DNA from 2 places in the Pseudonocardia alni genome. Region 2 is predicted to be linked to the other one. Evidence: riboswitches for the same ligand, from Rfam matches in the RefSeq annotation. Region 2 holds a riboswitch; the other holds the start of a gene.
The links. A riboswitch is a leader RNA that binds a small molecule or an ion and turns the genes downstream of it on or off. The one in region 2 is predicted to bind cobalamin.
Positions count from the first base shown of each region.

Region 1: another riboswitch for cobalamin. It lies ahead of ATL51_RS07755 (hypothetical protein); the one in region 2 lies ahead of ATL51_RS13955 (ribonucleoside-diphosphate reductase subunit alpha).

Region 1 is NZ_PHUJ01000003.1:1,482,254-1,497,801, forward strand. Features, by position in the region: gene ATL51_RS07720 (CoA transferase subunit A) at 1-133, shown strand, start outside; gene ATL51_RS07725 (3-oxoacid CoA-transferase subunit B) at 136-762, shown strand; gene ATL51_RS07730 (cytochrome P450 family protein) at 852-2,060, opposite strand; gene ATL51_RS07735 (NAD(P)/FAD-dependent oxidoreductase) at 2,096-3,226, opposite strand; gene ATL51_RS07740 (hypothetical protein) at 3,483-3,692, shown strand; gene ATL51_RS07745 (4'-phosphopantetheinyl transferase family protein) at 3,816-4,523, shown strand; gene ATL51_RS07750 (DNA polymerase IV) at 4,531-5,991, shown strand; gene ATL51_RS07755 (hypothetical protein) at 6,011-6,382, opposite strand; cobalamin riboswitch at 6,418-6,604, opposite strand; gene ATL51_RS07760 (chloride channel protein) at 6,602-8,191, opposite strand; gene ATL51_RS07765 (MarR family winged helix-turn-helix transcriptional regulator) at 8,188-8,697, opposite strand; gene cobA (uroporphyrinogen-III C-methyltransferase) at 8,750-9,970, opposite strand; gene ATL51_RS07775 (cobalamin biosynthesis protein) at 9,967-10,506, opposite strand; gene ATL51_RS07780 (cobyrinate a,c-diamide synthase) at 10,521-11,885, opposite strand; gene cobO (cob(I)yrinic acid a,c-diamide adenosyltransferase) at 11,879-12,493, opposite strand; gene ATL51_RS07790 (putative cobaltochelatase) at 12,506-14,755, opposite strand; gene ATL51_RS07795 (cobyric acid synthase) at 14,752-15,548, opposite strand, start outside.
Region 2 is NZ_PHUJ01000003.1:2,792,046-2,807,593, forward strand. Features, by position in the region: gene ATL51_RS13900 (NADPH-dependent FMN reductase) at 1-14, opposite strand, end outside; gene ATL51_RS13905 (ABC transporter substrate-binding protein) at 57-1,625, shown strand; gene ATL51_RS29000 (MFS transporter) at 1,739-2,989, shown strand; gene ATL51_RS29005 (ABC transporter substrate-binding protein) at 2,999-4,519, shown strand; gene ATL51_RS13915 (ABC transporter permease) at 4,516-5,493, shown strand; gene ATL51_RS13920 (ABC transporter permease subunit) at 5,490-6,281, shown strand; gene ATL51_RS13925 (ABC transporter ATP-binding protein) at 6,278-7,717, shown strand; gene ATL51_RS13930 (four-helix bundle copper-binding protein) at 7,764-8,126, opposite strand; gene ATL51_RS13935 (class I SAM-dependent methyltransferase) at 8,241-9,029, shown strand; gene ATL51_RS13940 (hypothetical protein) at 9,062-9,448, shown strand; gene ATL51_RS13945 (ABC transporter substrate-binding protein) at 9,445-10,965, shown strand; gene ATL51_RS13950 (class I SAM-dependent methyltransferase) at 10,966-11,715, opposite strand; cobalamin riboswitch at 11,885-12,087, shown strand; gene ATL51_RS13955 (ribonucleoside-diphosphate reductase subunit alpha) at 12,218-15,103, shown strand; gene ATL51_RS13960 (ribonucleotide-diphosphate reductase subunit beta) at 15,100-15,548, shown strand, end outside.

The DNA of each region.
Region 1 (15,548 bases), 1.3 Mb from region 2:
CGCCCAGGTCGAACACCTGGTCGACCCCGGGGAGATCGACCCCGACGCGGTGCACACCCCCGGTATCCACGTGCACCGCGTGCTGCACGTCCCCGGCGTCGAGAAGCCGGTCGAGTTCAGGACGGTGCGTTGACCATGACCCTCAACCGTGACGAGATGGCCGCCCGGGTCGCGGCCGAGCTGCCCGACGGCGCGTACGTCAACCTCGGCATCGGCATGCCGACCCTGGTGCCCGGACACATCCCCGAGGGCCGGACGGTGGTCCTGCACTCGGAGAACGGGATCCTCGGCGTCGGCCCCTACCCCACCGACGACGAGGTCGACGCCGACCTCATCAACGCCGGCAAGGAGACCGTCACCGTCGCCGACGGCGCCGCCTTCTTCGGCTCCGCGGAGAGCTTCGGCCAGATCCGGGCCGGGAAGCTCGACGTCGCCGTCCTGGGCGGGATGGAGGTCGCCGCGAACGGCGACCTCGCGAACTGGGCGATCCCCGGCAAGATGATCAAGGGGATGGGCGGGGCGATGGATCTCGTCCACGGCGCGCGCTCGGTGATCGTGATGATGGACCACGTCTCCAAGGACGGGTCCCCCAAGATCGTCGAGCGGTGCTCGCTGCCGATCACCGGCCTGGGCTGCGTCACGAAGATCGTCACCGACCTGGCCGTGATCGACGTGACGCCGGACGGGCTCGAGCTGGTCGAGACCGCGCCCGGCGTCAGCGCCGACGAGGTGCGGGAGAAGACCGGCGCCCCGCTGCGCTGACACCGCCCCGCCGCACCGACGGCTGCCCCCGCCGGTCCGGCACCGCCCGCCGGGCGCACCCCCCTCGGTCGCGCCCGGCGGCGGCGCCCTCAGGCGGGCTCGCCCGGCGTGACCGGCAGCCGGGACAGGCCCCGGACCAGCGTCGACTCGCGGTACACGAGCTCGGACGGATCGACGGCCAGCGCCAGGTCCGGCCGCTGGGCGATGAGCTTGCCGATGGCCACCCGCCCCTCGGTGCGGGCGAGCTGCGCGCCCAGGCAGAAGTGGATGCCGTGGCCGAAGAACACCCCCGACGACGAGTCCCGGGTGATGTCGAGCCGCTCCGGGTCCTCCAGCCACTCCGGGTCCCGGTTCGCCGCGGCGAGGCCCAGCATGACGGTCGACCCGGCCGGGATGGTCACCCCGGAGTACTCGACGTCCTCGCTGGCGAACCGCATCGGGGCGTTGGAGACCGGGGACTCGAAGCGCAGGAACTCCTCCACCGCCGAGGTGATCAGCGACGGGTCGGCGTGCAGCCGGGCGCGCTGCTCGGGGTGGGTCAGCAGGGCGAGCACGCCGTTGCCGATCAGGTTGACCGTGGTCTCGTGCCCGGCGATGAGCAGCAGCGTCGCCATGGCGACGAGCTCCTCGGCCGACAGGCGGTCGCCGTCGGCGTCGCTGACGGCGAGCAGGCCGGACAGCAGGGCGTCGTCGGGCTCGGTGCGCTTGCGCTCGATCAGCTCGGCGAGGTAGCCGTTCAGGCTGCCCATCGCGGCGAACTTCTCCTCCTGCGGGGAGTCGTCGACCATCACCGACGACCACGCCGAGAACATGTCGCGGTCCTCGGCGGGCACCCCCAGCAGCTCGCAGATGACCAGCACCGGGACGAGGAACGCGTACTGGCGCATGAGGTCGACGGGGCCCTCGGCGGGCAGCGCGTCGAGCAGCTCCTGGGTGATCTCCTCGACCCGGGGCTGCAGGTCGTTCATCCGCCGCACGGTGAACGAGCGGCCGACGAGCTTGCGCAGCCGGGTGTGGTCCGGCGGGTCCATCAGGATCATCATCGGGATCGGCGCGGCCGGCTGGCCCTCGCGCTGGTCGGCGGGGAGCGTCCAGCGCCAGTCCTTGCTCAGCCGCGGGTCGACGAACGCCGCACGGACGTCGGCGTAGCGGCTGAGCAGCCACGCCTTCCCGTCCGGCAGCGCGAGCTCGCGCACCGGCTCCTCGGTGCGCAGGGCCGCGTAGGCGGGGTGCGGGTCGGTCCAGAAGTCGCCCGAGAACAGGTCGTGCGTCTCGGTGCCGGTGGTGGTCAGCGCCATGGGGACCATGGTGCCAGCCATGGGTAAGCGACCGCTTACGTCAGTCGTGTGACCGAGCACACAGCGGGGTCGAGCTCGACGTCGGCCGGGGACGGGTGGCCCAGGACGACCGACGCGGCCAGCGCCGCCAGTGCCGGGGCGGACTCGATGCCCGACCCGCCCTGCCCCGCGACGAAGAAGAACCCCGGGTGCTCCGGGCGCGCGCCCAGCACCGGGGCGCGGTCGGGGGCGAAGGTCCGCAGCCCCGCCCACGCGGTCCGGACCGACCGCAGCCCGAGCGTGGTCGCCGAGCCCACCCGGTCCAGGGCGAGGGCGACGTCGAGCTCGTCGGGCCGCGCGTCGCCCGGCTCGGCCGGGGTCTCGTCGGCCGGGGAGACCAGCACGACGTCCGCCTCGGCCTTCAGGTACCAGCGCTCGGCGGCGTCGGCGATCATCGGCAGGACGGCACCGTCGACGGTGAGCACCGACGGGTCGCCGACCGGGCAGGCGGCGATCGTGCGCCGGTACGGGGTCAGCCCGGCGCCGGGTACGCCGGCCAGCGCCGCCACCGCGTCGGCCCAGGCCCCGGCCGCGTCGACGACCACTCCCGCCCGCACCCGGTGCCCGCCGGTCGTCGTCGCGCTCCAGCCGGAGCCGTCCCGGTCCAGCGCGGCCACCCGGGCGCCGCGCAGCACGGTGCCACCGCGGGCGCGCAGCCCGCGCCGGTAGCCGTCGTGCAGGGCCGCGGTGTCGACGTCGCAGGCACCGGCGGTCCACGCGGCCGCACGCGGGGCGCGGCGCAGCACCGGCGCGCGGCGCCACGCCTGCGCGGGGTCCAGGGCGACCGGGGCGCCGGGCTCGCCGTGCTGCTCGCGCAGCGTCGTGGCGAGGCGGTCGGCGGCCTGCTCGTCGTCCGCGAGGTGCAGGACCGCGCGCGGGGACAGCAGGGGCGGCGTGCCGAGCTGCTCGGGCAGCGCAGCGAACCGCGGCCCGGAGGCGTCGATCAGCGCGCGGAACGGGCCGGAGCCGTGACCGGGGATGTAGGTGGCGGCCGAGCGGGCGGTGGAGTGGACCGGCAGGTCCTGCTCGGCCTCGGTCAGCACGACGCGGGCGTGCGCGGCCAGCTCCCACGCGACCGACACCCCGGCGATGCCGCCGCCGACCACCAGCACGTCCGCCGTCTCCATGCCCGCGACGATAGGTCGGCGGTCCCGGGGAAAACCGGTGGCCCCGGCCGGGCGGTCGTCGTAGCGTCGCCGCCATGCTGATCCGGTTCCTCTGAGCGGCCCGCGGAGTCGACCTCCGCGCCCTCCGCCGCCGGCCCGTGACGTCCACCGGGCCCGGAACCGTCGCCGCCCTCGTGCGGCCCTTCCGGCGTCCCCGCGTGTGTCACCGGCCCTCCGCACCCGGTCCGAGTCCGATCCGATGCTCCGAGGAGGTCGTATGCCCACGACCCGCCACACCCCTGTCCCCACCGCCGACACCGATCCCGCCGGGGCGCCCACCCCCGCCAACCGCGCCGAGCGTCGCGCGGCGAGGCGCGGCCGGTCCGGCGCGCCGGACGGCCCGCCGGCACCGCGCACGGCAGGGCCGGCCCCGCAGGCCCGCCCGGCCCACGTCCGCACGGACTTCGCCGCCCGCCGCAGCGGCTGAGGGCACGGGCACGATCACGGATCGGGCACCGGGGACGTCGGCGGGCGACCCTCCGCGTGCCCGATCCGTGATCACTCCCGGCGGTGCGGCCCGGCGCGGGGGCGACGTGGAAGGCTGGACGCCGTGACCGTCACCGTCTGGTGGGCCGCCCCGGCCGATCCCGGCGACCGCGCCGACCTCGTCGCACTGCTGGACGCCCATGAACGTGAGCGGCTCCTCGCACTGCGCAGGCACGAGGACCGCGCCCGCTACCTCGCCGCGCACGCCCTGGCCCGGATCGTGCTCGCCGAGCGGCTCGACACCGACCCCGCCGCGCTCGTCCTGGACCGGACCTGTCGCTGCGGGGAGCCGCACGGCAAGCCGCGCCTGGCCGGGCGCGGCGACGACCCCGGCTTCTCGCTGACCCACTCCGGCGCGCTGGTCGGCGTCGCGGTCGGGACCGGCCCGGTCGGCGTCGACGTCGAGGCGCACCGCCCGCTGTCCGGCCTCGACGGCCTCGTCCGGCACGCCCTCTCCCCCGCCGAGCTCGCCGCGGGCACGCCCGACGGCACCGGGTTCCTGGTCACCTGGACCCGCAAGGAGGCGCTGCTCAAGGCCACCGGCGAGGGCCTGTCGAGCCCGATGGACGCGATCACGCTGTCCCCGCCGCACGCCCCGGCCCGGGTGCTGGGCTGGACCGGCACCGGCGGGAACTGGTGGGTCGCCGACGTCGCCACCGGCCTCGACGACCACCCGGGCGCCGTCGCCGGGGCGGGACCGGTGGCCCCGGTCGTCACCGTCGCCGACGGCGACGCGGTCCTGTCGGTGCGCCGGGGCACGATGCACGGGTGATGGTGAGGTGACCGCGGCGGCCGACCGCTGGGTGCTGCATCTCGACATGGACGCGTTCTTCGCCTCGGTCGAGCAGCTGACCCGGCCCACCCTGGCCGACCGGCCGGTCCTGGTCGGCGGCGCGGGACCGCGCGGCGTCGTCGCGGGGGCGAGCTACCAGGCGCGGGTGTTCGGGGCCCGCTCGGCGATGCCGATGGGGCAGGCGCGGCGGCGCTGCCCGCACGCGACCGTCCTGCCGCCCCGGTTCTCGCTGTACAAGGCGCTGTCCGAGGAGGTCATGGCCGTCCTCGGCGAGTTCTCCCCGGTGCTCGAGCCGGTGTCGGTCGACGAGGCGTTCGTGGAGCCGCCCGACCTCGTGGGGGCCTCCCCGGACCGGGTGCGGGAGTGGGGCACCCGGCTGCGCGGCGCGGTGCGCGAGCGCACCGGGCTGCCCGCCTCGGTGGGGGCCGGGTCGGGCAAGCAGGTCGCGAAGATCGCCTCCGAGCTGGCCAAGCCGGACGGGCTGCGGGTGATCGCCCACGCCGAGCAGGCCGCCGTGCTCGACCCGCTCCCGGTGCGGTCGCTCTGGGGCATCGGACCGGTCTCCGGCGAGGCGCTGCGGAAGATCGGGATCGAGACGATCGGACAGCTCGCCGCGATGGACGCCCGCGAGGTCGCCGGGGTGCTGGGCGGTGCCGTCGGGTCCGAGCTGCACCGCCTGGCCCGCGGTGTCGACGACCGTCCGGTCGCCCCGCGCGGCGCGGCCAAGCAGATCAGCGCGGAGACGACCTTCGACACCGACCTGACCGCGATGAGCGCGGTGCACACCGCGGTGGAGTCGATCTGCGTCGCCGTGCACCGGCGCCTGGTCGCCGACGGCCGGACCGCCCGCACCGTCACGGTGAAGGCGCGGACCGGGGACTTCGCCACCCACACCCGGTCCGAGACGACCCCCTTCGGGACCCGGGACCTGGCGACCCTGGTCGCGGTGGCCCGACGGCTGGCCGAGGGCGCCGTCGGCGAGGGCGGGGTGCGGCTGCTGGGGGTGTCGGTGTCCGGCTTCGGCGACGAGCCGCCACTGGCGCTGTTCGACGCGGTGCCCTCGGAGAGCGGGTGGACGACGGCCCAGGCCCCCGACTCACCGCCCGCGACCGCCGGCCCGGCCGCCGCGGCGGGGGTGACCGTGCTCGACGCATTCCCGGAGAACGACGCAGCCGGCGGGACCGGCGCGACCGAGGAGCCCGGCGACGCGGTCGGGCCGCTCCGCCCGGACCGGCCCGACCGCGAACCCGACCCGGACCGGCCCTGGCGCGCCGGCGACGACGTCGCCCACCCCGAGCACGGCCACGGCTGGGTCCAGGGCGCCGGGCACGGGCGGGTCACCGTGCGGTTCGAGACCGCGCTCACCGGCCCCGGACGCACCCGCACGTTCGACGCCGCCGACCCGGGCCTCACCCGGGCCGACCCGCTGGGCAGCTGGCGGGCCTGAGCCCGGGCCCCGGGTGGGTTCAGCCGATCAGCGGGCTGCGGTGCGGCGGTGCGACGCGGCTGCCCTCGGCGATCCGGGCGCGCAGCGCGGGAGCGGTGCGGGCCAGCCCGTCGAGGACGGCGCCGAGCGCGGCGTCGCCCGCGGGGTCGCCCCCGACCAGCAGCACCGCGGCCTCGGCGGGCCCGGCGGCGGCCCAGGCCCCGATCCGGGCGACGGCGTCGCGCGGCGTGACCGGCTCGACCCGCCACGCCTCGGCGTAGAACAGGGCGGTCGACTCGGCCTGCGGGAAGGCGAAGACCGTCCCGGCCTCCGCCAGCAGGTCGTGCGCACCCGTGCGGGGCGCGTCGTCGCCGGACGGGTCGGTACCGAGCACCACCAGGTCGTGGCTCATCGCATGTCCTCCTCGAGGGTCCGCGCCCTCATCAGTGGGAATCCGCGACGACGGGCAGTGTCCTGGCTCCCGGATCGGTACGCCCTCCCCGGCCTTCCCACCCTCGCGGGCGGTGGCGCCGGTGTGGGGAGGGCACTCCCCGGTGACAGTGGCGGGACCGCGCCGGACTCGCACCGGCTTCCTGTTCCGTCGTCGGCCGGAGCCCATCACGCGACCGGGTCAGCGGTCAACCGTCCCGCGCCCGGCCACTCCCCGCAGATGGTCGAGCAGGTCGTGCTCGGTCAGCGTCCCGAGCAGCGGCCCGTCCGGCCCCTCCCGCACGGGCAGCGCCGCCCCCCGGTGCGCGGCGAGCACCCCGAGGACGTCGTGCACGGAGCCGTCCGGGTCCAGGACGGGCAGCTCCGGGTCGGGCGTCGTGCCGTCGGCGGGCCGCATCACCTGGGCGACGACGACCCGGCGCAGCGCCTCGTCGGTCGGGGTGTCGGCGGCGAGGTCGATCCCGCGTCGCAGCAGCTTGAGCGTGTAGATGTTGTCCCGCGACACCAGGTTGGACAGGCCGGTTGCCAGGACGACGGCGGCCATCAGCGGCAGGATCAGGGCGTAGTCGCCGGTGAGCTCGAACACGATGAGCACCGCGGTGATCGGGGCGTGCGCGGCCCCCGCGAACACCGCCGCCATGCCGACCAGGCCGAACGCGCCGGGGTGCAGGTCGAGCGCCGGGAACAGGGCCGCGGCGGCGTAGCCGAAAGCGGTCCCGGCGGTGCCGCCGACGAACAGCGACGGCGCGAAGACGCCGCCGGACCCGCCGATGCCGATGGTGAGACTGGAGGCGAGGATCTTCCCGACGACGAGCAGGAGCAGGAACCCGACGACGTACCGGCCGCCGATCGCGGCCTCCAGCACCGGGTAGCCCACGCCGTACATCTGGGGCAGCGCCAGCAGCAGCCCGCCGAGCAGCAGCCCGCCGACGGCCGGGCGCAGCCACTCCGGGCCGCGCCAGACGGCGTCGCAGGCGTCCTCGACGGCGTAGAGGATGCGGGCGAAGGCCCAGCCCAGCAGCCCCGCGAGCAGCCCGAGCAGCGCATAGAGCGGCAGCTGGGCGGGGCTGCCCAGGTCGAAGTGCGGCAGGGTCAGGATCGCGCGGTCCCCGGCGATCACCTCGGCGACGACGTTCGCGACCACGGAGCTGATCACCAGCACGCCGAAGGCCTCGGCGCTGAACGACCGCAGGATCAGCTCCAGGCCGAACACCACCCCGGAGATCGGGGCGTCGAACGTCGCGGAGATCCCGCCCGCGGCGCCGCAGGCGACCATCAGGACCAGCCGGGTGGCGGGTACCCGCAGCCACTGCCCGATGGCCGAGCCGAGCGCGGAGCCGATCTGCACGATCGGGCCCTCCCGGCCGACGGAGCCGCCGGTGCCGATGCAGATCCCCGACGCGAGCGCCTTCACCGCGGCGACGGTGGCCGGGATCCGCCCGCCCCGGCGCGCGACGGCGAGCATCACCTCCGGCACCCCGTGCCCGCGGGCCTCCGGCGCGAACCGCTGGACCAGCGGGCCGTACACGAGGCCGCCGAGCACCGGGGCGACGAGCAGGAACCAGACCCCCAGCCCGGGCAGGTGCGGCGAGGCGACCCGGCCGGCGTCGGAGAAGTCCTCCCGACCGGTGACCAGCCAGGTGACACCGAGGATCAGCTCGTGGAACAGCACCGACCCGATGCCGGCACCGATCCCGATGACCGTCGCCAGGCCGACGAGCCCCGGCCGGGTGCCGACGAGCGCGCGGTGCAGCGCGCGGACCGCGGTCACCGGGCACCGTCCTCGGCGGGCACGGGCGCGACGGCCCAGTCGGTCTCGCCGACCTCGCCCGCGGCCTCCGCGAAGCGGCGCAGCGCGTCGCGGACCGCGGTGCGCTCGGCGGCGGGCAGCGTCGCGAGCAGCCGGTGCATCTCGGCGCGGCGCAGCCGGGTGACCTCGTCGACGAGCGCCCGCCCGGCCGGGCTGAGCGCGACGGCGACCTCGCGGCGGTCGTCACCGGTGCGGGTGCGCGCGACGAGGCCGCGGGTCACCAGCCGGTCGCACATCCGGGTCGCCGTCGACGCCGACACGGTCAGCGCCCTGGCCAGGTCGGCCGGTCGCCGGGTGCCGTACTGGGCCAGCACGACCAGCGCGCGGTACTGGGGCAGGGTCACGTCGCCGGCCGTGTCACCGCCGGTGTGCTCGCCCGCGGCGGCCAGGGACCGGGCCACCACGGAGAGCATCGCCCGGCTCGCGGTCATCACCGCGTCGACGACGTCATCGATCTCGTCCGTCACGCCCGCGATCGTTGCATATTGCAAACTTGCAATGTGCAACGAGTTGCCGGGGTCACCCCCCGACGGGCGCCTGCAACCCCGCGACGGGCCCGATCACGACGATTGCCGGCGGGCTGATCTCCTGCTCGGCCGCGACCTGCTCGGCGGTCTCCAGGGTGGCGCGCACCGATCGCTCGATCCGGGTGGTGCCGTCCTGCACGATCAGGACCGGGGTGTCGGCGGGCCGGCCGTGGGAGATCAGCGCCTCGGCGAACTTCCCGAGCCGCTCCACGGCCATCATCAACACGATCGTGCCGGTCATCCGGCCCAGCGCGGTCCAGTCGGTGAGGCTGCGCGGGTCACCCGGCGCGACGTGCCCGGACACGACGACGATCTCGTGCGCGACCCCGCGGTGACTCACCGGCGTGCCGGCGACGGCCGGTGCGGCGAAGGCGCTGGTGATGCCCGGGACGACGGTCACCGGCACCCCGGCCGCGGCGCACGCCTGGACCTCCTCGAACCCGCGGCCGTAGACGAACGGGTCGCCGCCCTTGAGGCGGACCACGAACTTCCCGGCCCGGGCGTGGGAGATGAGCAGCTCGTTGATCCGCTCCTGGGCCATGGCGCGGCCGTAGGGGATCTTGGAGGCGTCGATGACCTCGACCTCGGGGGACAGCTCGTCGAGGATGTCGCGCGGGCCGAGCCGGTCGGCGACGACGACCTCGGCGCGGGACAGCAGCCGCCGTCCGCGCACGGTGATCAGCTCCGGGTCGCCCGGACCGCCACCGACCAACGCGACACCGGCCTGCGGGGGCTCGGCCGACTCGTCGACGACACCGGCGGCCAGTGCCTCGACCAGCGCGGTGCGCACGGCCGCGGACCGCCGGTGCGCGCCCCGGGCCAGCACGCCGACGGTGAGCCCGTCGTAGCCGCCGGTGGCAGGGGTGACCGCGGTGCCCTTGTCGCCGTCGTCGGCGCGGACGCAGAACACGCGGTCCCGCTCGGCCTCGGCGACGACGGCGGCGTTGGTCGCGGCCTCGTCGGTGGCGGCGATCGCGTACCAGGCGCCGGCGAGGTCGCCGTCGGTCCAGCGGCGGGCCGTCCAGGTGATCTCCCCGGCCGAGGCCATGCCCTCGACCGCCGGGGTGACCTCGGGCGAGACGACCTCGACGACCGCTCCCGCGGCGATCAGGCGGGCGACACGGCGCTGGGCGACCTGTCCCCCACCGACGACGACGGCCCGGCGGCCGGCCAGGTCCAGCCCGACCAGGTACTGCTCGTGGTGCGCGTTCAACGACGTTCCTCTCCCGGACTCCGACGCCCGGCGGTGGCAGCGGCTCCCTGCGCGGGCCCTCCGCTCGACGGCGACGCCGGACGATAGCCGGGCCCGCATGTTTCGGAGGAGGCCCCGGAGGGCAATCCCACATCCGCCGATCCGGCGGCCACGGCGATGGTGACGCCCTGACCAGCGGTTTTACCGACGATCAGGTGGGCCCCGTCGCCGGCAGCGAGGAGCGCGGCGGCCTCTGCGACGGATGGGGTCCCGACGGCCGCGGCGACCCGGGCATCCGGCCGCGGTACCGCGACCGCGGCCAGCGCGGCGGCCGCGAACCCGTGCGGCTCCCGCGGTGCGACGGCCGCCCGCAACCCCGGTTCCGATGCCCGCCGGTCCAGGGTGGCGACGACGGCGTCCCCGAGCTCCAGCCCGTGCGCGGCGGCGACCCGGTCCAGCAGCGCGCGCACCGCGGCCTCGGACGTGCCCGGCCGCAGCCCCACCCCGACGGTGATCACCGGTCGTGGAGCGGAGCGCTCGGCACGCGGACGCTCCACTCCACGACCGGTGATCATGCGAGCGCGGCCGGGGCCCCGGCGCGCGCCGCCGCGACGAACCGGGCGACGGCGCCGGGCACACCGGCCGGGTGGGTGTGCAGGAACGACGCGTGCACCCGGGCGTCGACGTAGCCCTCCGGCTCGCCGCCGCGCCACGCCCAGGCGGGGGCGGCCCCGGCCCGCGGGGTGACCGCGCACCGGTGGAACTCGTGCGCCCCGGCCCGCTCGCCCGCCGCGAACAGTGGCGACGCCGACACCGCGACCGCGTCGCGGTAGCCGAGCGTGAGCCGCGGGGTCATCCCCGCCGACGCGTCGAGGACCCCGCACATCGGCGTCCCGTCGAGGTCGCGGCACAGGTACAGCAGCCCGCCGCACTCGGCGTGCACCGGCGCCCCGGACGCGGCCAGCGCGGCGACCTGCGCCCGCAGCGGCGCGTTGTCCCCGAGCGCGCCGACGTGCTCCTCGGGGAAGCCGCCGGGCAGCACGAGCGCGGCCGTGCCCGCCGGGAGCGCGGGGTCGCGCAGCGGGTCGAAGGTCACCACGTCGGCACCGGCCGCGGTGAGCAGCTCGGCGTGCTCGGCGTAGCCGAACCCGAAGGCCGGGCCTCCCGCGAGCGCGACCACCGGACGTCCCGGGACCGGGTCCGCCCCGAGCTCGGCCGCCGGGTCCCAGACGGGTCCGTCGGGCAGCGGGCGGGCGAGCGCGAGGACGGCGTCGAGGTCCACGTGCTCGGCGACGAGCGCGGCCATCGCGTCCACCGCGGCGGTCGCGGCGGAACCGTGTTCGGCGGCGGTGACCAGGCCCAGGTGCCGCGAGGGCACCGCCAGCTCGGCCCGGCGCGGGACCGCGCCCAGCACCGGGAGCCCGACCTCCTCGGCCGCGGCCCGGCAGACCTGCGCGTGCCGGTCGGACCCGACCCGGTTGAGGATCACGCCCGCGACCTGCACGGACTCGTCGAACGAGCGGAATCCGTGCAGCAGCGCGGCCAGCGACCGGGACTGTCCCCGGACGTCGACGACCAGCACCACCGGCGCCCCCAGGGTCGCCGCGACCTGTGCGGTGGACCCGGCGCCGTCGGCGATGCGGCCGTCGAACAGGCCCATCACCCCCTCGACGACGGCGACGTCGGCGTCCCGGGCGCCGTGCCGGGCCAGCGGCGCGAGCCGGTCGGCGCCCTGCAGGACGACGTCGAGGTTCCGGCCCGGGCGGCCCGCGGCGAGGGTGTGGTAGCCGGGGTCGATGTAGTCCGGCCCGATCTTGAACGGTGCGACCCGGGTGCCGCGCCGCGACAGCGCGGCCATCAGCCCGGTCGCGACCGTGGTCTTCCCGCTCCCCGACGACGGCGCCGCGACGACCAGCGCGCGGGCCGTGGTCACCACTCGATCCCCCGCTGGCCCTTCTGCCCGGCGTCCATCGGGTGCTTGACCTTCGTGGTCTCCATGACCAGGTCGGCGGCGTCGACCAGGGCCTGCGGGGCGTCCCGGCCGGTGATGATGACGTGCTGCTGCCCGGGCCGGTTCGTGAGCACGTCGACGACCTCGTCGACGTCGATCCAGCCCCACTTGAGCGGGTAGGTGAACTCGTCGAGCACGTACAGGCGGTGCGCCTCGGTCTCGATCCGGCGGCGGATCTCGGCCCAGCCCTCGGCGGCGTCGGCGGCGTGGTCGGTCTCGCTGCCGGCCTTGCGCGACCAGGACCAGCCCGAGCCCATCTTGTGCCACTCGACGGGCCCGCCCTGGCCGGTCCGCTCGTGGACCTCGCCCAGGGCGCGGAACGCCTCCTCCTCGCCGACCTTCCACTTCGCGGACTTGACGAACTGGAACACCCCGATCGACCAGCCCTGGTTCCAGCCGCGCAGCGCCATCCCGAACGCGGCGGTCGACTTCCCCTTCATCACCCCGGTGTGCACCACCAGCAGCGGCCGGTTGCGACGCTGGCGGGTGGTGAGCCCGTCGGTGGGCGTGACGGACACCTGTCCCTGCGGCACGGTGGTCTCCTCTCAGGCGGCGCGGGCGGACCGGGTCTCCCGGACCAGGTCGCCCACGCTGTCGGCGGTCAGCTCGTCGAGGGTCACCAGCTCGCCGCCCGCGGCGGCGGCGAGCGGCGCGGCGAGCCCGAGGCGGACGTGGCCCGCCTCGCAGTCGACGACGACGGTGTGCACCCCGTCCGCGGCCAGCAGCCCGGCGGCGCGGCGGGAGTCGGCGACGGGGTCCCCGCCGTCGCGGGCGGCGACGGTGGCCCGCCCGTCGGTGAGCAGCACGACCAGCGGGCGGCGGCGCGGGTCGCGGCGGCGCTCGGCGTCGAGCACGGCGCGGGCCTTGAGCAGCCCACCGGCCAGCGGGGTCCGCCCGCCGGTGCGCAGCCGGGACAGGCGCTGCTGGGCGGTCGGCACCGACGACGTCGGCGGCAGCGCGAGCTCCGCCTCCCGGGCCCGGAAGGTGACCAGCCCGACCTTGTCCCGGCGCTGGTAGGCGTCGCGGAGCAGGCCCAGCACGGCCCCCGAGACGGCGGTCATCCGCCTGCGCGCGGCCATCGAGCCGGACGCGTCGACGACGAACAGCACCAGGTTCCCCTCGCGGCCCTCCCGCTCGGCGCGGCGCAGGTCGTCGCGGTGGACCAGCAGGCCCGGCCCGCGACGCCCGCGCCCGGCCTGGTGCGGCGCGGCGGCGAGCACGGTCGCGGGCAGGTGCAGGTCCGCGGCACGGGTGGCCCCGGCCCCGGACGGACGGACGACGCGACCGGCGTCGGTGCGGGCCCGCGATCGACGGCCCGGCGCGCCCGCGCCCAGCCCGGGGACGGTGAACTTACGGACCGTCGCCCGGTGCAGCCGCGCGGCGTCCCCGACGACGACGGCCCGGCCGTCCCCGCCGTCGCCGCCGGCCGGGGCCTCCGCGGTCTCCGGGGCCCGGTCGTCGCCGGGCGTCGCCGGGTCGGTGGCGTCGTCCCCGCCGTCCCCGCCGTCCCCGCCGTCTCCGCCGTCGGTGCTGTCCGAGCCGGGAGCCTCGGCGCCCTCACCGGCGCCGGTCCCGCCGTCGCCGCGCGGGTCGCCGCCGGCGGGGGGCGGGTCCCCGGTCCGGTCGGCGTCGTCGGGCTCCTCCCCGGCGTCGGGGCCGTCCGGACCGTCCTGCGGCTCGGCCGGGTCGTCGGGGCCGGGGCCGCCGGGGTCCGGGTCGTCGTCGGGGTCCGGGTCGTCCTCGGGGCCCAGGTGGTCCTCGGCGTCGGCGAGGGCGCGGTCCAGCTCGGCCGGGTCCAGGCCGGGCTCGTCGAACGGGTCGCGACGACGGCGGTGCGGCAGCGCGAGCCGGGCGGCGACGCGCACGTCGTCGGCGGTCACCGCGTCGCGGCCCTCCCAGGCGGCGTGCGCAGCCGCGGCCCGGGTGATGACCAGGTCGGCACGCATGCCGTCGACGTCGAACCGGGCGCACACGAACGCGATCCGCCGCAGCTCCCGGTCGCTCACCGCGACGGCGGAGACGTGGGCCTGCGCGGCGCGGAGCCGGGCCGCGGTGGCGGTCTCGTCCGGTGCGAAGCGGGCGACGAACCCGGCCGGGTCGTCCTCGAACGCCATCCGCCGCCGCGTCACCTCGACCCGGGTGTCGACGTCGCGGCTGGCCCGCACCTCCACGGTCAGACCGAACCGGTCGAGCAGCTGCGGGCGCAGCTCGCCCTCCTCCGGGTTCATCGTGCCGACCAGCAGGAACCGGGCCGCGTGCGAGACGGAGACGCCGTCGCGCTCGACGTGTGCGCGGCCCATCGCGGCGGCGTCGAGCAGCAGGTCGACGAGGTGGTCGTGCAGGAGGTTGACCTCGTCGACGTAGAGCACCCCGCGGTGGGCGTCGGCGAGCAGGCCGGGCTGATAGGCGCGGCGGCCCTCGGACAGCGCCTTCTCCAGGTCGAGCGAGCCGACCAGGCGGTCCTCGGTCGCGCCGACGGGCAGCTCGACCAGCCGGGCCGGGCGAGGACCGCCCGCGGCGCCCGCCGGGTGCGGGCCGTCCGGGCAGGACGGGTCCGGCGCGGCGGGGTCGCAGCCGAACCGGCAGGCCTCGACGACCGCGTGCGAGGGCAGCAGCGCGGCCAGCGCGCGCACCGCCGTGGACTTCGCGGTGCCCTTCTCCCCGCGCACCAGGACACCACCGACACCCGGGTGCACGGCGTTGAGCAGCAGCGCCAGCCGCAGGTCGTCGTGGCCGACGACGGCGGAGAACGGGAAGCGGGGAGGTCCGGCGGCGGGGGCGGTGCTCGTGCTCACGCGGGTGAGGCTGCCAGACCGGAGGTCAGCACCGGGAGGTCCGGCGGCGCACCGTGTCCGATCACATGTTCAAGTGACGACGTGTCGAGGTGGTGTTCGACCAGGTCGGCCAGCAGATCCACCTGCCGGGTGCGCTCGGCCGCGAACGACGTGTCGTGTGCCACCACGAACCCGGTCCGTCCCGCCTCGTCGGCGAGGCGGGTGAGCAGCAGCCGCCGGAAGCCGTCGTTCTCGGCGAGGCCGTGCCAGTGCGTGCCCAGGACGTTGCCGCGGTCGCTGCCCTCGTCGCCGATCAGGCCGGGGTCGCCGGAGCGCACGACGCGGCCGTGGTGGATCTCGTAGCCGGTGACGGTCTCGCCCCACGCCGTCGCGGTGGGGGTGGCGAGGTGCTTGACGGGGTCGAACGCGATCTCCAGGTCCAGCAGCCCCAGCCCGGCGACGGTCGTGCCGGGAGCGGCCTCGGCGCCGTCCGGGTCGGAGACCGTGTGCCCGAGCATCTGGTACCCGCCGCAGATCCCCAGCACCGGGCGCCCGGCCGCGGCGTGCGCGCGCACGGCGTCGGCCATCCCGGACGCCCGCAGCCAGGCCAGGTCCGACACGGTCGCCTTGGTCCCGGGCAGCACGACGACGTCGGTGTCGGCGATCCGCGACGGCTCGGTCACGTAGCGCACGGCGACGCCCGGTTCGCAGGCCAGCGCCTCGGCGTCGGTGGCGTTGGAGATCCGCGGGAACCGGACGACGGCGACCCGCAGCCACTGCCCGCCGCGCGGCGGGGCCGGGCGTCCGAGCACCC
Region 2 (15,548 bases):
GCGAGGAGGTCCATCCCGGCGACCCTAACCGTCACCCGACCCGGCACCCTGGTGTCGTGCAGCTGAGCCGTCGTTCGTTCCTGCGGGCCGCCGGTGCGTCCGCGGCGCTCGCGGGGATCCCGGCTCTCGCGGCGTGCGGCGCGCCGGCCGACGCGGCGTCGCCGCGGCTGGTCACCTCGTTCGCCGGGGCCGGCCCGCTCGGGGCACCCGACCCGCACCGGGTGTGGCGGCCGGTGGACCGGGCGCGGGCCGCCGCCGTCGCCGACACGCTGCTGGTGTGGGACCAGGACATGACCCCGCGTCCGCACCTGGCGGCCTCCGCGGCACCCGACCGGACGGGGACGCGGTGGCGGATCCGGTTGCGCGACGCCGTCGCCCACGACGGGCGGCCGCTGGCCCCGGCCGACGTGCTCGCGTCGCTGCGCCGGGTACTCGACCCCGCGACCGGGGCGACGGCCGCGCCGCTGCTCGCGCACCTGGACCTGACCGCCAGCCGCGCGGTGTCGGCGACCGAGGTGGAGCTCGTGCTGGGCCGACCCGACTTCCTGTTCGCCCTGGCCCTGGCCGCGCCGGGAACCGGCATCGTGCGCGGCGGGCGGGGGGACGTGCCCGTCGGGACCGGCGCGTTCCGCTTCCTGCCCGGCTCGCCGGACGCCCTCTACCGGCACGACGGCCACTGGGCCGGCCGCCCGCCCGCCCCCGCGGTGGAGTTCCTGGTCGACGACGACGAGGAGAACCGCTACCAGTCCCTGGTGGACGGCTACGTGCACTGGGCACACGACCTGTTCCCGCACAGCGCACGACGGCTGCTCGGGCGGACCGGGACGACCGTGCTGTCCGCACCGGGCTCGGTGACCCGCTTCCTCGACACCGGGCCCGGCCCGCTCGCCGAACCGCGACTGCGCGAGGCGGTGCGGCTCGGGATCGACCGGGTGGAGCTGGTGCGCCAGATCCTGCTGGACCTCGCGCAACCCGGTGACGACCTGTTCGGGGCGGGGCTGGCCCACCACCCGGACGGGCTCGCGCCGGTGGTGCGCGACGTCGCGCGGGCCCGGGAGCTGGTCGTCGCGGCGGGGGCGGACGGGGCGCGGGTGCCGCTGTTCTTCGACCCGTTCGACCCGATGTCGCGGCCGACCGCCGACCTCGTCGTGGAGCAGCTGGCGGCGGTCGGGCTGCGGTGCGAGCCGCGTGAGCCGGAGCCGCCGGACGTCGAGCCGACCCCGGGCATCCGGTTCCGCCGTGCCGCGGCGCAGCCGATCCCGCTCTACCTGCAGGCCGTGGCCGCGGCACCCCGGGTCCCCGGGGACGACACCGCGGGCGACACCGGCGACGACACCGCGACCGACGACGCGGCCGGTCCAGGGACCGGCGGTGCCACCGGGAGCGGGGATGCCGCGGGGGGCCGCCCCGACGTGCGGGCGCTGCTCGCCGTCGCCGCCCGGGCACCGGACGAGGCCCGCCGGACCGACGCCCTGCGCCGCGCCCAGCTCCTGCTGCGCACCGACGCCACCGCCTGGTCGGTCGGGGACGAGCACGTCGGGATCTCGGCCGACCTCACCGGGATCGAACCCGCGCGGCCGGACACCGGGACCTGGGCCCGGTTCCACCGGGCCCGGATCGGCTGACTTCCCGGGCAGTCTCCTTGTTGCCATAACGATGCAGATGCAGCCATCTGTCTTGAAACTCCCGCTCATCCGTGGTCCCGTTCAAGTGATCATGTGACTTCGGGGGGAATGACGTGCTGCGCGCGTTCGGTGGGCTGACCGTGCCGAGCCGGATGCTGGTCGTGAACCAGTTCGGCATCAACCTGGGCTTCTACCTGGTGCTGCCGTTCCTGGCGACGTACATGGGCAGCCTCGGCTACGCCGCCGCGACCATCGGTCTGGTCCTGGCGCTGCGGAACCTCTCGCAGCAGGGCATGTTCCTGGTCGGCGGGTCGGCCGCGGACCGGATCGGCTGCCGGCCCATGATCATCCTCGGCTGCGCGCTGCGGATTGTCGCGTTCGGGCTGTTCGTCGTCGTGGACGACCTGCCCGGGCTGATCGTCGCCGCCGTCCTCACCGGGCTCGCCGGGGCGTTCTTCAACCCGGCGGTCCGGGCCTACCTGATGCACGAGGCCGGGGACCGGCGCGCCGAGGTGTTCTCGGTCTTCAACGTCTTCGGGCACGCCGGCGCGCTGGCCGGCCCGCTGCTCGGCGCCGCGCTGCTGGCCGTGGACTTCCGACTGGTCGCCGGCGTCGCGTGCGCGGTGTTCACCGTGCTCACCGTCGCCCAGCTGTTCGTCCTGCCCGCGCGGCCGGTCGAGCCGCAGGACCGCGGCGTGCTGGGCAGCTGGGGGGAGGTCGTGTCGAACCGGCGCTTCATGCTGTTCGCACTCGGGGGCGCGGGCTACTTCGCGCTGTTCAACCAGCTCTACCTGGTGCTGCCTGTCGAGGCCCAGCGGGTGTCCGGGGTCGCGGGGGCCGTGAGCGCGGTGTTCGTCGTCTCCACCCTGGTGGGGATCGCCGGGCAGGTCCGGATCACCGCGTGGTGCCGGGCCCGCTGGTCCGAGGGCCGGTCGATGGCCGTCGGCCTGCTGCTGATGGGCGCCGGCTTCGTCCCGATCGGCGTGGCCGCCCCGTTCGTCCCCACCGCACCCGCCGGGGAGTGGACCTCGGCCGGGCTGCTCGCCGTCGCCCCCGTCCTGGTCGGCACCGTCGTGTTCACCGTGGGGATGGCGATGACCAGCCCGTTCTCGCTGTCGCTGCTGCCCCGGGTGGGCAGCGAGCAGCTCGCCGGCACCTACTACGGCTGGTACTACCTCGTCTCCGCCGTCGTCGTCGCGATCACCAACACCGCCGTCGGTGAGCTGCTCGACCGCTTCCCCGACGGCCCCGGCCGCTGGGTCCCGTTCGCCGTCCTGCTCGCGATCGGCGTCGCGGGCGGCGCGGTCGTCGCCGGGATGCAGCGCACCGGCCGGCTCGAACCCCGTCCCGTCCCCACCCCCTGAGGAACCACCGTGCCGGTCAGCCGTCGTCATCTCCTGGGCGCCGCCGCCGCGCTCGCCGCCGCCCCCGCCCTCGCCGCGTGCGGCGGCGGGACGGGCGGGGGTGGTGCGCGGATGCGCGTCGCCTTCCCCGGTGGGGGCACGCGCGAGTCCCTCGACCCGCACGTCGTCCCGCAGTTCGTCGACCAGGCCCGGGCCAGGGCCTGCTTCGACACCCTCACCGGCTGGTCGCAGCAGATGACCGCGCAGCCGCGGCTGGCCGAGTCGATCGGGCCCGATGCGACCGGCACCCGCTGGCGGATCCGGCTGCGCGACACCACCTGGCACGACGGCAGGCCGCTGACCGGCGAGGACGTCCTGTTCACACTGCGCCGACTCGCCGACGACGCGACCTCCGCGACCGCGGCCTCGCTGTTCGCCACGGTCGACCACACCGCGAGCACCGCACGCGGGCGGGACGCCGAGATCGTGCTCTCGGCCCCGAACTTCCTGTTCCCGCTGTCGCTGGGAGCCCCGGGAACCGAGATCGTCCCGGCCGGCACCACGTCCTTCGGGAACCCGATCGGCACCGGGCCGTTCCGGTTCGTCTCGTTCGAGCCGGGCGGTCCCGCCGTCTACGCCCGCAACGACGCCTACTGGGACGGAGCACCGCCCGCCCCGGAGCTGGAGTTCACCCCCATCGACGACGAACAGGCCCGCCTGGGTGCACTGCTGTCCGGGCAGGTCGCCTACGCCCACGACCTGCGGCCCGCCAGCGCCCGCCAGGTCGAGCAGCAGGCCGGGCGCGCCGTACTGCTCTCGGCCCCGCAGTCGACCACCCAGTTCCTCAACCTGCGGGTCGACCGGCCCCCGTTCTCCGACCCGCGGGTGCGCGAGGCCGTCCGGATCGGCATCGATCGCGAGGCACTGGTCCGGATCGTGCTGCTCGACACCGGGCGCCCCGGCAACGACCTGTTCGGCGGGCCCGACCTGCAGTACTTCCCCACCGGGGTCCCCCAGGTCACCCGGGACGTCGCCCGCGCCCGCGCCCTGCTCCGCGAGGCGGGCGCGGAGAACGTCGCCGTCGAGCTGCAGACCTCGGGCAGCGACGCCAACTTCGGTCCGGCCGCGACGCTCGTCGCCGAGCAGCTGACCGAGATCGGGTTGCGCGCCACCCCGCGGACCCTGGACTCGCAGACCTACTTCGTGACCGTCCGGCAGGAGGGGGTCTCGTCGTTCACCCGGACCGGCACCCTGCCGATCCCCGACTACATCGGACGGCGGCGGCTCACCGGATCCAACGAGAACCAGTACACCGGCTACCGCGAACCGGAGATCGACCGGCTCTACGCCGCCGCGGTCGCGACGCCCGACGAGGCCGCACGGACCACCCTCCTGGAGCGGATCCAGACCACCCTGCGCGCCGACTCGGGTGCGCTGGTCTGGGGCACCAGCAACTGGAACGTCGGGATCGCCGACGGCGTGACGGGCGTCGAGAACGCCCGCCCGAACAGCCTGCTCTGGGCCCGTTTCGACAAGGCCGCCGCCGGGTGAGCACCACCGCCCCCGCCCGGCCCCCGGCCGCCCCGGCCCGCGGTGCGCGTGCCGCCCGCCGGGCCGGGGTGGCCGCGGTGCAGCTGGTCGCCGCCTCGCTGCTGGTGTTCACCCTCACGACTCTGCTGCCCGGGGACACCGCCGAGATCGTGCTCGGCCCGGACGCGACCGACGACCAGGTCGAACGGCTGCGGACCACGCTGGGGACCGACCGGCCGCCGCTCGAACGCCTCGGCGGCTGGGCGGGCGGCCTGCTGCGGGGCGACCTGGGCGACTCCCTGGTGACCGGTCGACCGGTCGTCGGCGAGCTCGTCGACCGGCTCGGCGCCACGGCCCTGCTCGGCGGCCTCGCCCTGCTGGTGACGGTTCCGCTCGCGGTCGCGGTCGGCGTGGTCGCCGGGCGCCGGCCCGGCGGTGCCGGTGACCGGGCCTCCACCGGCGTCGTCGCCGCGCTGCAGGCGGCACCGGAGTTCGCGCTCGGCCTGCTGCTGGTCGGGGTGTTCTCGCTGCAGCTCGGCTGGCTGCCGGCCACGGCGGGCGGCGGCTCGCTGCTCACGCCGGCGGTCCTGGTGCTCCCGGTCGCGGTGCTGGTGTCCTCGCAGCTCGGCCGGCTGTCCCGGCAGATCCGGCTGGGCGTGGTGCAGACCGACCGGTCACCGCACGTCGCGCACCTGCGGCGACTCGGGCTGCCCGAGGGTGTGGTCCTGACCCGGCACGTACTGCCCGGCGCGGTGTCGCCGTCGCTGCAGCAGCTGGCCCGGGTCGTGGACGGGATGCTCGGCGGCGTCGTGGTGGTCGAGGCGCTGTTCGCGCTGCCCGGCGTCGGCGCCGGCTTCGTGCAGGCCGTGCAGTTGCGCGACCTGCCGATGATCCAGGGGTACGCGCTGCTGTTCGCGGCCACGACGATCGGGGTCAACCTCGTCGTCGACGTCGTGGCCGCACGGCTCACACCCACCCGCGAGGAGGCCCCGTGACCGTGCTCGCCCTGCTCCTGGTCGGCGTCCCGCTCCTCCTCGCCCTGGCCGGGCCGCTGCTCGCGCCGGCGCTGCGCGGGGACCTGCCGTCGCCCGGGGCGCTGCTGCCCCCGGGCCCCGGCCACCCGCTGGGGACCGACGCCCTGGGCCGCGACGTGCTCGGGCTCGCCCTCACCGGCGGGACGACGGTGGTGCTGCTGACCGCGGGGGCGCTCGCCCTGACCTATCTGGTCGGTGTGCCGCTCGGCCTCGCGCTCGCCGCCACGACCCGGCGCCGGATGGCTGCGCTGTCCCAGTGGGTGCTGGACCTCCTGCTGGTCCTGCCCTCGCTGCTGGTGCTGCTGGTGCTCGCCGGGACCGGGCGGCGCGGGATCGGCTGGCTACTGGCCGCCGCCGCGCTCGTCCAGCTCCCGGCGGTGGTCCGGCTCGTCCGCGGCGCGGCCGCCGCCCCGGCCCGCCGGGTCGCGCTGGAGACGATGGCGCTCTCCGGCGAACCGTGGTGGCGGATCCACCTGCTGGAGACCGGACGGTTCGTCTCCGGAGCGGTGCTCGTCGACGCCGGGACACGCGCCGTCCTGGTGCTGACGCTGCTCGCGAGCGCGAACTTCCTCGGCGTCGGGCTGCCCCCGGACACCGTCGACTGGGCCGTGGTGATCGAGCAGAACACCGCGTCGCTCTTCCTGGCCCCGGCCGCACTGCTGGCGCCCGCGTCCCTGCTGATCTCGCTGGCCGCCGGTGCGAACCTGCTCGTCGACCGGGTCGCCGACCGGACGGGGGCGTCAGCGTGACCCCGGTCCTGCGGGCCGCGGGGCTGTCCGCACACACCGCGGACGGCGCCGTCCTGCTCGACGGGGTGGACCTGGAGCTGGCCGCGGGCGCGGTGCTCGCGGTCGTCGGGCCGTCCGGGGCGGGCAAGTCCACCCTGGGACTCGCTCTGCTCGGCGAGGCGAATCCCGGGATCGGTCTGGCCGGCTCGGTGCGCGCCGGCGGCACCGAGCTGCTCGGCCACGACCCGGCCGGACTCCGCACGGCCCGCGCGGGACGGGTGGGCCACCTGCCCCAGCACCCGGGCGTCGTGCTGGACCCGGTGCGCCGGACCGGACCGGTGCTCGACGAACTCGCCGCGACCGCGCACGGCCGCGGCCGTGCGCACCGGGCGGCCCGGGACACCGCGGTGGCCTCCGCCCTGGAACGGGCCGGGCTCGGCGCGGAACCCGGGCTGCTGCGCCGTTTCCCGCACCAGCTCTCCGGCGGGCAGCAGCAGCGGATGGCGCTGGCCCAGACGCTCGTCACCGGGCCCGGTGCGGTGGTGCTCGACGAGCCGACCACCGGCCTGGACCCCGTCACCCGTGGTGCCGTCCTCGACCGGCTGTGCACCCTCGCCGGGTCCGGCACCGCGCTGGTGCTGCTCACCCACGACCTGGACGCGATCCGCCGGATCGCCGCCGCCGGGCCCACGGTCGAGGTGCTCGAGCTCCACGGCGGCCGGGTCGTCCGCCGTGGCCCGGCGGGGGCGCCGGCCGAGGTCACCCCGGCGCGGGGCCGGCCGGCCGGGGTCGGTGCTGCCCTGCTCGCGGTGCGCGGCCTCACGGTCCGGACGGGATCCGGGGTGACCCTGCTGTCCGATGTGGATCTGACGCTGGAGCGGGGCCGGTGCCTTGCCGTCGTCGGGCCGTCCGGCGCGGGCAAGACCACACTGGGCCGTGCGCTCGCCGGACTCGTCCCGCACTCCGGACGGGTACTGGTCGACGGAACGGAGCCCGGCCGCGGGACGGTGCAGTACGTCCACCAGGACTGCCGGTCGGCGTTCCTGGACCACCGCTCGGTCCTGGACCAGGTCGCCCGGCCCGCGGTGCTGCTGCGCGGGTCCTCCCACGCGGACGCCCACACCGAAGCACTCGCTCTGCTCGACCGGCTGGGGCTGCCCGGGGAGACGGTCGCCCGCCGTCCGGGCGGACTGTCCGGCGGACAGCTGCAGCGGGCCTCGGTCGCGCGCGCACTGCTGGCCCGGCCGTCGGTGCTGGTGGCCGACGAGCCGACCTCGGCGCAGGACGGTGAGCACCGGCGACTGCTGCTCGACGAGCTGGGCCACGCCCGCCGGGAGGACGGCCTCGCCCTCGTCCTGGTCAGCCACGACCCGGTCACGATCGCCGACGCCGACCGGACACTCGCCCTGGCCGACGGGCGGACGACCGTGCCCCCGGAGCCGGTGCCGGCCGTCTGACCCCGTCCCGCCCCCCGACAACGGCCGCGCCCCGGCGATGCGCCGGTCAGGCTCCGGCGTGCTCGCGCAGCAGGGCCGCCGTCTCCGCGGTGGCCTCGGCGTGCAGCCGGCAGTGCTCGTGGTGGTCGGCGTGCGAACCGCAGGCGGCCGAGCTGGCCTCGCAGGCGACGGCGGCGGCCGACGCGGCGGCCTCCGCGACCGCCTCGTCCCCGGTGCGACGGCCCAGCACCCGGGCCGCCGCCGAGCACAGGTCCGCACAGTCCAGGGCGAGCAGGACCTCGCGCTCCATACCTCCGGTGGCAGCCATCGCCGAGGCGCAGGCGGTGCTCGCACGCTCCGCGTCGTGCAGCTTCTCGACGATCGACGCCGGCGTGGTGACGCCGGCGGCCTCCAGGACGTGGTGGCTCATTGCTGTTCCTCTCCTCGGTGCAGGGCGCCGCGGACGGTACGGCGGTCCCGGACCGGGCGTTCCCGGGACGCACACCGCCTATCTGTCGGGAACGATTGTCGTTACAGTCCGCCCATGGACGACATCTCCGGGTACACCGACGCCGTACGCGGGATGTGGGGCGACGCCGACTACCCCGCCCTGGCGGACCGCTTCGCACCCGCCGCCCACGACCTCGTCGACGCACTCGCGCCCGGTCCACACGACCAGGTGCTCGACGTCGCGGCCGGTACGGGATCGGCCGCCGCCCTCGCGCGGGAGCGGGGTGCCGCAGTCCTCGCGACCGACCTGTCCCCGCGGATGGTCGCGCTCGGCCGGGGCCGGACCGCGGGTTCCGGCGTCGTGTGGCTGGAGGCCGACGTGGAGGACCTGCCCCTGCCCCCGACCTGCGCCGACATCGTGCTCTCGAGCTTCGGCCTGATCTTCGCCCCGCGCCCAGCGGTGGCCCTGGCCCAGGTACGCAGGGCACTCACCCCGGCCGGACGCTTCGGCCTGACCGCGTGGACCCCGGACGGCTTCATGGGGCGGATGACCCGCGTCATGCGCCGGCACTCCCCCGCCCCGCCCGGGCTCGCCGATCCGCTCGACTGGGGCCGCCCCGAGATGGTGCGCGACCGCCTGGCCGCCTTCACCGACGTCGGCGTCGTCACCCGGACACTGCCGTGGCACTTCGACTCCCCCGCGGCGATGACGGCGTTCCTGCTCGCCCACTCGCCCGTGCACGCCGCCGCGGCGGCCGGTCTCGGCGGGGCCCGCGCGGCGGAGATGTTCACCGAGGTCGAGGAGATGACCGGCCCGGCGGGGTGGCCGGTACGACTGGACGCGGAGTTCCTGGTGGCGACCGCCACCGTCGGCAACACCTGAACATCTGGTCAGATGTGACGTAGTGTCGCGGAATGGTCGCGCTCCCCGCCGTCATCGTCTGCCGCGGCTGCTGCTGCGGCTCCGGTCGCAAGCACCCCGGCCTGGACCGGCCCCACCACGACAGGCTGCTCGACCGGCTCACCCGGGGCATCGAGGGCCACGCGCGGCTGCGGACCAGCGAGTGCCTCGGCCCGTGCGCCGACTCCGACGTCGTCGTGGTCGGACCCACTCCGGCCGCGCGACGGGCCGGTGCGCGGCCCGTGTGGCTGCGTGCGGTCCTGGACGCTGCGACGACCGACGCCGTCGCCGACTGGGTCCGCGCGGGCGGACCGGGTACGGCGCCCCGCCCGGCCGTCCTCGACGGGCACGTGTTCACCCCCGGCCTGCGCGCCTCGGACACCGGGCGGGCCGCCGGATGACCCCGCCCGAGCTGTCCCGGCGCCGGGTGCTGACCGGCGCGCTCGGCGTCGCCGCGCTCGCCCTCACCGGCTGCTCCGGCGGCGGGACGGGCGAGGAGCGGCTGCGGGTCGCCTTCGCGACCGGCGGCTCGCGCGAGTCGCTGGACCCGCACGTCCTGCCGCTCTACGTCGACCAGGCCCGGGCCAAGGCGTGCTTCGACACCCTCACCGGGTGGTCGCAGGACATGACCCCCGAGCCGCGGCTGGCCGAGTCCTGGGAGAGCGACGCGACCGGGCGGCGGTGGCGGATCCGGCTGCGCGCCGCCCGCTTCCACGACGGTTCCCCGCTCACCGCCGACGACGTGCTCGCCACCCTGGCCCGCATCACCGACCCGGCGACCACCGCGATCGCCGCGACCCTGTTCCGCGACCTCGACGCGGCCGCCTCGCGGGCGGTGTCGCCGACCGAGGTCGAGCTGGTGCTGACCCGGCCGAACACGCTGTTCCCGCTGGCCTGGGGCGCGCCCGGTACCGAGATCGTCAAGGCCGGGACGACGTCGTCCGACCGTCCGAACGGGACCGGGCCGTTCCGGCTCGCGTCGTTCACCCCGGGCGGGTCCACCGTCTACACCGCGTCGGAGGACCACTGGGACGGCGCGCCCGGCGTGCGTGAGCTGGAGTTCCTGCCCGTCGACGACGAGGCCGCCCGGATCGGCGCCCTGCTGTCCGGCCAGGTGCACTACGCCCACGACCTCACCCCCACCGGCGCCGCCCGGCTGGGGGGCGAGCAGCGCACCTCGGCGCTGTCCGCGCCGGCTTCGGCGAGCCAGTTCCTGGTGATGCGGGTGGACCGGGCACCGTTCTCCGACCCGCGGCTGCGCGAGGCGGTGCGGCTGGGCATCGACCGCGAGGAGCTCGTGCGGGTCGTGCTGCTCGGGCGCGGCCGGGTCGGCGACGACATGTTCGGCCAGGGACTGCGCTACCACCCGGCGGGGGTGGGCCCGGTGGCACGGGACGTCGCGCGGGCCCGCGCGCTCGTCACCGAGGCCGGGGCGCAGGGGGCGGCGATCGAGCTGCAGACCAGCGGCGCCGACCCGACCTTCGACGCCGCCACCGCACTCGTCGCGCGCCAGCTCGGCGAGGTCGGGCTGCGGGTCACGGCGCGGCCGCTGCCGTCGTCGGGCTACTTCCGGGCCATCCGGAAGCAAGGCGTGTTCTCCCAGAACAGCACCGGCTCGCTGCCGATCCCGGACTACATCGGACGCCGGATGCTGACCAGCACCCCGACCTACGACTTCACCGGCTACCGCAGCCCGGAGATCGACCGCCTCTACCACTCCGCCGTCGCCACCACCGACGACGCCGCGCGCACCGACGCGTTCGCCCGGATCCTCGGTCTGCTGCGCGCCGACTCGGGCGCCCTGGTGTGGGGTGTGCGGGACTGGAACGTCGGCGTGGCGACCGGGCTCACCGGGCTGGAGGCGGCCCGGCCGAACACGCTCGCCTGGGCGAACTTCGCGCGCGCCCGGCTCGGGTGATCAGCGGATCGCGACCAGGGTCCGCCGGTCGAAGGTCTGGGTGAGCGTCCCGACCTCGGCGAACCCGGCGCCGGACAGCGCCTGCTCCCAGGCCGGCAGCGACGACCCGCCGGTGACCCGGCCGGCGAAGCGGCGCTCCCGCTCGACGAACCCGTCGGCCAGGGCGGGCTCGTCGGCGAGCGCGTCCCACCAGGTCCGGAAGTCCTCGCCGGTCGCCAGTCCCCGGTCGGTGCGCTCGACCCGCAGGGTCCGGGTCAGCTCGGCCAGGCGCGGCCGGGCGGGGTCGGCGAGCAGGGTGTCGACGTTCACGAACACCCCGCCGGGGCGCAGCACGGACGCGAGGCGCTGCGCGAGCCCGGGCAGCGCGTGCTCGGGCAGCCAGTGCAGGGCGGTGGCCGAGACGGCCGCGTCGAACGGCCCGCCGCCGACGGCGTCGGTCCACCCGGGACGTGAGAGGTCCGCGTCGACCCAGCGGACGCGCTCGCCGGTGGTCCGCCGGGCCAGCTCCAGCATGACCGGGTCGACGTCGACGCCGACCACCTCGGCCCCGGTCCAGCGCGCCGCCGCGCGGGCCGCGAACGACCCGGGCCCACAGGCGAGGTCGAGCAGCCGGGCGGGGGTGCCGGCGAGCCGGTCGACGACGTCGAGCGCCAGCGCGAACAGCGCCTCCCGGTCGGGGATGTAGCGCTCCTGCTGCGCGTCCCACCGGCGCAGCCAGTGCTCGGCGTCGAGGTCCGTCCCGGCGGTCATCGCACTCTCCTGCACAACGGTGGCAACAGTGCGACCGACGGTATCCGCGCGGACCCGTCGAACGGAAGGGACCGCCGGGCCCGTGACCGGCGACGTTCACCGTGCGTGACTCGACGGTCGTCGAAACCGGAACCGATAGGGGGGTCGATCGTGTGCGGACCCCAGATGTAGTGTCCGGAGCGCTGGTGGTTCACCGGTCCGCACGGGCCGGTGAGGCAAGAGGGAACCCGGTGGGAATCCGGGACTGCCCCGCAGCGGTGAACGGGAACGACCGCCGTCAACAGCACTGGGAGCGATCCCGGGAAGCGACGGCCAGTAGGAGCGTGCAGTGCGCCCGTGAGTCCGAAGACCTGCCGCCGGTGCGCGCGCCGACCGGCGTGCGCTGCTCCGGGGCCTCGTGGGACGGCGCCAGGGTGTGGTGGGCCGCCGACGACACGGGACCCACCGCCTCCTCGTACCGCGCCCGCCCCCGGAGGAACGGCGACTCGCGAGGAGAGAGCCCGTGACGGCTTCCACCGCTGCACCGGCAGCAGCACCACCGGCCCTGCGCGTCATCCGGCGCGACGGGTCCGAGACCGGGTTCGACGCCACGAAGATCTCGGTGGCGACGACCAAGGCGTTCCTGGCGGTCGAGGGGGACTCGGGCGCGGCGTCGTCGCGGCTGCACCACCTCGTGGCCGGACTGACCGACCAGGTCGTCGCGGCGCTGACCCGGCACCCGGCGCACGCCGTGCACGTCGAGCAGATCCAGGACCAGGTCGAGCTCGCCCTGATGCGCGGAGGCCACCACAAGGTCGCCCGCTCCTACGTGCTCTACCGCGAGCAGCAGGCCCGGGCCCGCGCGCACGACGGCGGGGACACCGCCGCCGCGGACGCCCCGGTCGTGCACGTCACCCACCCCGACGGCAGCCGGGCCCCGCTGGACCGGATCCGCGTCGCCGCGGTGCTCGACGAGGCCTGCGCCGGCGTCGAGGACGTGACCCCGGACAGGGTGCTCGCCGAGCTGGACCGCACCGTCTACGACGGCATCACCGCCGACGAGCTGGCCCAGGCCCTCGTCCTGGCCGCGCGCACGCTGGTCGAGCGCGAGCCCGCGTACTCCCTGGTGGCCTCGCGGCTGCTGCTGGACCGGCTGCGCGCCGAGGCCGTGTCGCACCTGTCGGGCGCCCGGGAGACCCCGGACCACGCGACGATGGCCGAGCGGTACGCGGCCTACACGAAGGACTACCTGCGCCACGCCATCGCGATCGGCCTGGTCGACCCCGAGCTCGCGACCTTCGACCTGGACCGGGTCACCACCGCGATCCGCCCGGAGCGCGACCTGCAGATCGGCTTTCTCGGCCTGCAGACCCTCTACGACCGCTACTTCCTGCACGAGCGCGGCGTGCGCTTCGAGCTGCCGCAGGCGTTCTTCCTGCGGGTCGCGATGGGCCTGGCGGTGCGCGAGGTCGACCGCGAGGCGCGGGCGGTCGAGTTCTACGAGCTGCTGTCGCGCTTCGACTTCATGGCCTCCACTCCCACGCTGTTCAACTCCGGCACCACCCGCCCGCAGCTGTCGTCGTGCTTCCTCACCACCGTCGACGACGACCTGGAGTCGATCTTCGGCGGCTACCGCAACAACGCGCTGCTGGCGAAGTACTCCGGCGGGCTGGGCAACGACTGGACCCCGGTCCGGGGACTCGGCGCGCACATCCGGGGTACGAACGGCGTCTCCCAGGGTGTGGTGCCGTTCCTCAAGATCGCCGGGGACACCGCTGTCGCGGTGAACCAGGGCGGCAAGCGCAAGGGCGCCGCGTGCGCCTACCTGGAGACCTGGCACGTCGACATCGAGGAGTTCCTCGACCTGCGCAAGAACACCGGGGACGACCGTCGCCGCACCCACGACATGAACACCGCGAACTGGGTGCCCGACGAGTTCCTGCGCCGCGTGCAGGCCGACGGCGAGTGGACCCTGTTCTCCCCGGACGAGGTCCCCGACCTGCACGACCTCTACGGCACCGCGTTCGCGCAGCGGTACCGCGAGTACGAGGCGGCCGCGGCGCGCGGCGAGATCCGGGTGCACCGCACGGTGCGCGCGGTCGAGCTGTGGCGGCGGATGCTGACCATGCTCTTCGAGACCGGGCACCCGTGGATCACGTTCAAGGACCCGTGCAACCTGCGCAGCCCGCAGCAGCACGCGGGCGTGGTGCACTCGTCGAACCTGTGCACCGAGATCACCCTCAACACCCGCGCCGGCGACGAGGGCGAGGTCGCGGTCTGCAACCTCGGCTCGGTGAACCTGGCCGCGCACGTCACGCCGGACGGGCTCGACGCGGACAAGCTGCGCCGCACGGTGACCACCGCGGTGCGGATGCTCGACAACGTGGTGGACATCAACTTCTACACGATCGGAGAGGCCCGCCGGTCCAACCTGCGTCACCGCCCGGTCGGCCTGGGCATGATGGGCTTCTCCGACGCGCTGTTCACCCAGCGCATCGCGCCCGGCAGCGACGCGGCGGTGCAGTTCGCCGACCGCAGCGCGGAGGCGCTGTCGTTCCACGCGATCACCGCCTCGTCGGACCTGGCGGTCGAGCGCGGCCGCTACGCCAGCTTCGACGGGTCGCTGTGGAGCCGCGGGATCCTGCCGCTGGACTCGCTCGAGCTGCTGGCCGCGGCCCGCGGCGACGGCGAGCTCGACGTCGACCGGTCGTCCACGCTGGACTGGGCGTCGCTGCGGGAGAAGGTCGTCGCACAGGGGATGCGCAACTCCAACGTCCTCGCGATCGCGCCCACCGCGACGATCTCGAACATCTGCGGGGTCGGGCAGTCGATCGAGCCGATCCACCTCAACCTCTACGTGAAGTCGAACATGTCCGGCGACTTCACGGTGATCAACCCGCACCTGGTCCGCGACCTCAAGGACCGCGGGCTGTGGGACGAGGTGATGGTCGCCGACCTCAAGTACTTCGACGGGTCGCTGGCCGAGATCGACCGGGTCCCCGCCGACCTGAAGGAGCTCTACGCGACCGCGTTCGAGATCGAGCCGCGCCGGCTCGTGGCCGCCGCCTCGCGCCGGCAGAAGTGGCTGGACCAGGCGCAGTCGCTGAACCTCTACCTCGCCGCCCCCAGCGGCCGGGCGCTCGACGAGCTCTACCGCCTCGCCTGGCGCTCCGGGCTCAAGACCACCTACTACCTGCGCACCCGCGCGGCGACGTCGGTGGAGAAGTCCACCCTCACCGGCACCGACGGCCGGCTGACCGGCGTGCCGAGCACCCCGGCCGCCCCTGCCGCGTCGCCCGCGGCGGCCGTGCCCGCGCTCCCGGCGACCGCCGTGCCCGCCACAGCCCCCGACCTCGACCCGGGCGCCGCCTGCTCGGTCGACGACCCCGACTGCGAGGCCTGCCAGTGAGCACCCCGACCACCTACCGTCGCACCGGCGCCGACACCAGCGGGCTCGGCGAGATCGCACGCGGCGCCGCCCCCGTCGCCGCCGACGACAAGCGCATGATCAACGCCCGCGCCGACGTCAATCAGCTCCTGCCGCTGAAGTACACCTGGGCCTGGGAGAAGTACCTGGCCGGCTGCGCCAACCACTGGATGCCGACCGAGGTCGCCATGCAGGCCGACATCGCGCTGTGGCGCTCCCCCGGCGGGCTCACCGACGACGAGCGCCTCATGCTCACCCGCAACCTCGGGTTCTTCGCCACCGCGGAGTCGCTGGTCGCGAACAACATCGTGCTCGCGGTGTACCGGCACCTCACCAACCCCGAGTGCCGGCAGTACCTGCTGCGGCAGTCGTTCGAGGAGGCCGTGCACACCCACACGTTCCAGTACGTGTGCGAGTCGCTCGGGCT